2 linked regions of the Aliamphritea ceti genome follow. The protein of the gene in region 2 interacts with the protein of the main gene of each other region in a pairwise test. Links are inferred from orthologs where the notes say so. Each region holds a gene or a part of one and is shown on either strand. Other genes may lie near its edges. The genes, in order: grxD and OCU49_RS16035.

Region 1 (3,126 bases), 420 kb from region 2 along the record:
CCAGTCAGCCACCCAAAGAATCAACTGCCCGAATACCGGTGCGATCATCGGAATAACAATAAAGATAACCATAATAAATGACATGACCCTGGCCATATCCCGCCCGGAAAACTGATCCCGGACAATTGCTACCGTCAGAATTTTCGGTGCCGCCAGACCAAAGCCTTGCAAAAACCGTCCCAGCAGCATCACATGCAAATCCTGCGCGACGATACACAGGATACCGCCAGCAATAAACAGCGCATACCCCAGGTACATCACAGGTCGGCGGCCAAAGCTGTCAGATGCAGGTCCGTAACACAGCTGCCCCACTGCCATGCCTAAAAACAAAACAGATACCACCAGCTGCACATCATTAATGTCTGCAACCTGCAGGGCATCTCCCATTAGTGCTAACGCTGGCAACATTGCATCAATCGCCAGGGCAACCAGCGACATCATCATCGCCATAAGCGTGACAAACTCAGCGAACGGCATTTGCCCCGTATAGGATTTATTCGGCACAGAAAAATTCCGGAATTAATTAGTGAAATTATTTAATAGGGCTAACTGGCTGAACTCTTTAATCAAACTCTTTAGTCAAACCATTTAGCCGGGCTATTTAGTAAAAGCAAAATGCCCGCTACAACACAGGTAAAGAACTTACCGATAAGCAAGCGCAGGACGATCAAACATCATACCCGATGAACAGGCAGAATGATCATTATAAATAGGTATGTCAGGCATGCATATTTCATATACAGCTATACAAACGCACAACAGCTGAAACTAAAATCCAGACACAAAAAAACCGCCATAAAGGCGGTTTTTTTTCAGATATTTAAATCTTACAGCTTGTCAGCGTTGTCAGACAGGTAGCTTGCAACACCTTCAGGAGAAGCAACCATACCTTCATCACCTTCGCTCCAACCAGCCGGGCAAACTTCACCGTTCTTCTGGTGGAAAGCCAGCGCATCAACCATACGCAGCATTTCGTCAACGTTACGGCCCAGTGGCAGATCGTTAACAACCTGGTGACGTACCAGACCATCTTCGTCGATCAGGAAAGAACCACGGAAAGCAACACCACCTTCAGATTCAACATCGTAATCTTTACAGATGCTGTGAGTCATGTCAGCAACCAGAGTGTACTTAACAGGACCGATACCACCTGCTTCAACAGGTGTGTTACGCCATGCATTGTGAGAGAAGTGAGAGTCGATAGAAACACCGATTACTTCAACGCCACGCTTAGCGAACTCTTCGATACGGTGATCGAAAGCCAGCAGCTCAGAAGGACATACGAAAGTGAAGTCCAGTGGGTAGAAGAATACAACAGCTTTCTTGCCTTTAGTTGCTTCAGACAGTGTAAAAGCATCAACGATTTCACCGTTTCCCAGTACTGCTGGAGCTGTAAAGTCTGGAGCGTTCTTACCTACTAATACGGCCATGTTTAGTTCTCTCTTAAATGAATTAAAAATACAGCGGTTACCCGCGCACAAATTAAGTGCGAATCAGCATAGCAGATAGTTCTTATTAGACTAATTAAACCAGACAATAAAAACGATAAAGAATATTAATTACCAGCTTGCTGATTCACCAGAGGCTTACTCGCCTTCAGGCTGGCTAGGAGCAGCTTCAGCAATCAGCTCTTTAAGCTCGCCACTGGCAGCCATTTCTACAACGATGTCACAACCGCCAATCAACTCACCTTTTACCCACAACTGCGGGAACGTTGGCCAGTTAGCGTATTTTGGCAGCTCTGAACGGATTTCCGGGTTTTCCAGAATGTTTACGAAAGCAAAACGCTCGCCACACTCCATAACCGCTTCAACAGTACGGGAAGAAAAACCACACTGAGGGAAACGGGGCGTGCCCTTCATGTATAGCAGAATATCATTAGATTCAATCTGCTCTTTAATGGTATCAACGACGCTCATAAGTACACCTTTAAACCTGTCAAAACTTTCGCCCGTTTCTGCGGGGGCGTTAAAAAAAACGCAAGCCTACCATAAACCCGAGTGTTTTACTCAAGAAATAATTCAGCCACCTGCCTGCTCCAAATGAGCAGTCCACTATCCTAATCTGTGTCTTTATAAAACATTGTGACGCTGATCAATAAATTCAAGCCTGAATCCCCTGCCCGAACAGATAAATTGCAGCAAAGATTGCTAAACTAGCGACGATTGAATAGACTTTTCCGTTTTTTCCACGCCGAGACTTCTTCTTTTATTGGCGATGGGTACATGTCGCAAAGAGGGACTTTATGTCTACACAGCCCATAATGAACACTTATGCACGCCTGTCCGTGGCCTTTGATCATGGCGAAGGCTCATGGCTGTATGATACAGATGGCCATAAATATCTGGACGCACTGAGCGGTATTGCCGTTTGTGGCCTGGGTCACGCACACCCGGCTGTCACCACTGCGATCAGCGAACAGGCCAGTCAGCTTATTCATACATCAAACCTGTACACGATTCCGAATCAGGAACGTCTGGCCCGCCGTCTGACACAAATCTCCGGCATGGACAGCGTTTTCTTCGGCAACTCGGGTGCAGAAGCCAATGAAGCTGCAATTAAACTGGCACGCCGCTACGGCCACGGCAAAGGTATCGACCAGCCAGTTACTATTGTTATGGACGGGTCGTTCCATGGCCGCACCATGGCGACCCTGAGCGCTACCGGTAACCGTGCTGTGCAAGCAGGCTTTGAACCTCTGGTCAGTGGTTTTGTACGTGCTCCGTTTAATGACGTAGAAGCGATCCGCAAAATTGCGACCAACAACCCGAACGTAGTTGCTATTCTGGTTGAGCCAATTCAGGGCGAAGGCGGCGTTATCATTCCTGCCGACAACTATCTGAACCAGTTACGCGATATTTGTGATGAACATGACTGGCTGTTAATGCTGGATGAAGTTCAGACAGGTAATGGCCGTACCGGCAGCTACTTTGCGTATCAGCAGAACGATATCCTTCCGGACGTTGTTACTACAGCTAAAGGCCTGGGTAACGGTGTACCAATTGGTGCCTGTCTGGCCCGCGGTAAAGCTGCTGAGATCCTGATTCCGGGTACTCACGGTTCTACTTACGGCGGCAACCCTTTATGCTGTGCAGCTGCGCTGGCAGTCGTAGATACTATTACTCA
Region 2 (3,062 bases):
CAACCAGAAACACCATAAAGCTGAAACGGCCAGCGGCTTCGCTACGCCAGCCAAAGGCAACTGAACGGTCCCGCACTTCTTCAGCCTGCCCCTGCAACCGCTGCAAATAATGCTTTTCACGATTGGCTGCTCGAATCTGATAAATCCCTTCCAGAACTTCTATCAGGGAAGCTTGAAATGCGCCATAAGCAGCGTTCTCATCTTTCTTAAGGTCTTTTACCCGCTTGCCCAGCACCATAGTGAAATACACCACAATAGGATTGAGTAATAAAATAAACATCGCCAGTTGCCAGTGCATCCAGAGCAGTACTACAGCCGTGCCAAGAATCGTCAGCCCCGCCAGTAACAACTTACTTAACGACGTACCAACAAACTGATCGACGGTATCCAGATCAACCACAAAGTGATTACTAACCTTGCCACTGCCAAGGGTTTCGTACTTCGCCATCGAAATACGTTTTAGTTTTTGCAGTAATCCCTGGCGAATTCTGAAGACAACTTCTTTTGAAATGTGCGTAAACTGACGACCCTGCCAGACATTCAACCCCAGCGCGATACAGCGCAGAATAATTGTCAGTACCAATATTGATACAATGTAGAGCACAGCACCCTGCCAGGACTCAGGAAACAACTGCTGACAAATCTCTACCAGTGTCGCAGGCTGCCCAAGCAACACCTCGTCTACCAGTAACGGCATAAGTAAAGGCAAAGGTACGCTGGCAATCGTTGCCAACAGCGCAATCAGATTTGCCTTAATCAGTTCTGGTTTATATTCCCGGGCGATTGAAAAGATATAGCGCCAGTTATAACCGCTTGAATGCATTCATAAATCCCAAGTATTTAAATAACCTATACCGACACTATAAATAGAAAAAAACCCGCAATAAAGCGGGTTTCATTACGAAAGCAGTTTTTGGGTAAATTCGCTTTTAAGCGGGTTCGGCCGTGAGCATTGAAAACAACTGATCTTTGAGATGCAAACGTTTAGCTTTACGGGCACTTTCTGTTTCAGAACATACAGGTTCAGTCAGCGACTCCATACGCTCAACTTCCTTAGTCACATCATGATATTCCTCAAACAGCCGGGAGAAATGCGCGTTACTCATTTTTAAAGTATGGATACGTTCACGATACTCTGGCAATTCATGAATCAGGTCGTGGTGTTCAATGCTCATCTGTTTTTCCCTTTAATGGCGCTTTTGATTTCTTAACTGATGTATTAACTATCGCGCTGCCTGAAAAGAAAAACATTGATGCGAATCAACAATCTGAACGCCATTTCGCTGACAATAAACATTCGCTTTATGGCATAAAAAAAAGCGCTGTAGCCAACGGCTAAAGCGCTTATAAATTGCTCCGGTAGTACTTACTTAGAACCGCCCATGCAGTTTGGTGACAACGGAATTTCTCCGTTCTTATCCGTCCATTCCTGGCGAGTATACAGATGCATTGAAAATGCATGGATAGGATTGTTCATTAAGGTATCGACAGCCTTATAGACTGCCTGATGTCGCGCTACCAGACGCTTGCCGGTAAAGTCATCGGAAACAACTGCCACCTTAAAATGGCTGTCTGTCGCAGGTCCGCTGTGCATGTGACTTTCGTTTTCAATATACAGCTGATCTACATCCAGTGAATCACGCAGCTTTGCTTCAATCTGCGTGGCAATAGTTTGTGTCATATCACACCTTTACCTATGGCCTGACCGGGGAGATTCCGGATCATCAGCCAATTTATTAAATTTCGAATGCACCCGTCGGGTTAGCCCGGCAACAAGGATGATTACCAACGGCATAGAAATACCTAACGCCAGGCTCTTATCAAATGAGATTCCCTGATCATAAAGAACCCCCAGAAAGATTTTTACCAGCCCGATGGTGTAATAACTGATTGCCGCAACCGATAACCCCTCTACAGTATGTTGCATCATCAACTGTATTTTTGAACGCCGGTCCATTGAGCTGAGCAGTTCCTGGTTTTGTCCCTGAATGGACAAGTCCACCTGCGTACGCAACATATCGCTAACCCGGTCAATCCTGCGGGATAAGTCTTCCAGCCGCGCAGCGACCGATTCACAGGTTTTAACCGCCGGGCCGACCCGGCGTCCAATGAACTCCTGCAACGTGAGGTGCCCGGAAACTTCGTCTTCTCGCAGCTCATCAATATTGTTAAACATGATGTTCTGATAAGCCAGTGTCGCATTAAACCTAAATGTCGACTGTGCCCGGTAGGCTTCCACCTGTGAAGCAATCTCCGTCAGTTGCCCTAATAGCTGCTGCGCATCATTAAAACCTTCCTGCTGATCGCCCTGCGCCAAAGTCTGCGTTAACTCCGCCAGTTTCAAATCCATCTGCCGGAGTTGTGGACTGATAGACCGGGCAAGAGGCAGACCCAGTAAAGTCATCAGCCGGTATGTTTCTATTTCCACCAGACGTTGTACCAGACGGCCTAACTGGCTGGCACTCATCTCACGGTTGTACACCAGAAAACGGCCATAACCATCATCATGCAGCTGATAAGTTGTCCAGACCTGAGCGGCCCCCTGAGAAGGCTGACTGCCAATCAGACGCATGTCGTCAAAGTATTGCTTTACCTGCGGAATATCCGGCTCACCTGACTCAGACGCATCCAGTACGGTGACGTGAAACGCCGTCACTATCTGACCTTCCAAACCGGCTAACCATTCCTCTGGCAGGCCCCCAATACAGCTGTGTGCAAAAGGCACTTCGGAGTCATCGCAGCGGCTGGTAAAGGTGTAAGCAATGAATTCAAGATGTTTCTCACGGCGCATTTGTAAGCCGTTCAGATTCATCTGAAAAAATGCCACATCCTGCTCCGGCGGCTCAACGGCGTAACTTTCACACAGCTTCAGCAAATGCGCATACTGGGATTTTTTCTGCGTTTCATCGCACATAATCACCAGATGGCTAATACGTGCCGGCGCATCAATGACCCGGAAAGGACGCGAGTGCATCTCAGCATAGAGCTCCTGACGCAACGGGTGCTCAGATAAACGGGCATTAGCAGAAAATTGCATTGTCATATGGGAAATTAACTCGCTA

What was found.
Region 1: the proteins of OCU49_RS16035 (region 2) and grxD interact in binary tests that used the Escherichia coli proteins (3 or more experiments, as listed by UniProt). The link is inferred for Aliamphritea ceti from one-to-one orthologs.

Annotation. Positions count from the first base shown.
Region 1 is NZ_AP025282.1:3,900,107-3,903,232, forward strand. Bases 254-3,052 are described here. They hold grxD (Grx4 family monothiol glutaredoxin), read right to left. Parts: upstream 1,920-3,052; coding sequence 1,587-1,919; downstream 254-1,586. Other genes in these bases: OCU49_RS17840 (multidrug effflux MFS transporter), read right to left, coding at 254-504; OCU49_RS17845 (peroxiredoxin), read right to left, coding at 828-1,430; OCU49_RS17855 (aspartate aminotransferase family protein), read left to right, coding at 2,246-3,052. Outside these bases: more of OCU49_RS17840, read right to left, coding at 1-253; more of OCU49_RS17855, read left to right, coding at 3,053-3,126. UniProt on the Escherichia coli protein: Monothiol glutaredoxin involved in the biogenesis of iron-sulfur clusters.
Region 2 is NZ_AP025282.1:3,483,818-3,486,879, forward strand. Bases 25-2,759 are described here. They hold OCU49_RS16035 (BolA family protein), read right to left. Parts: upstream 1,682-2,759; coding sequence 1,367-1,681; downstream 25-1,366. Other genes in these bases: OCU49_RS16025 (ABC transporter ATP-binding protein), read right to left, coding at 25-823; OCU49_RS16030 (HP1242/YdcH family protein), read right to left, coding at 930-1,175; OCU49_RS16040 (DUF3422 family protein), read right to left, coding at 1,691-2,759. Also shown: more of OCU49_RS16025, read right to left, coding at 1-24; more of OCU49_RS16040, read right to left, coding at 2,760-3,062. UniProt on the Escherichia coli protein: Transcriptional regulator that plays an important role in general stress response. Has many effects on cell morphology, cell growth and cell division. Acts by regulating the transcription of many genes, including dacA (PBP-5), dacC (PBP-6), ampC and mreB.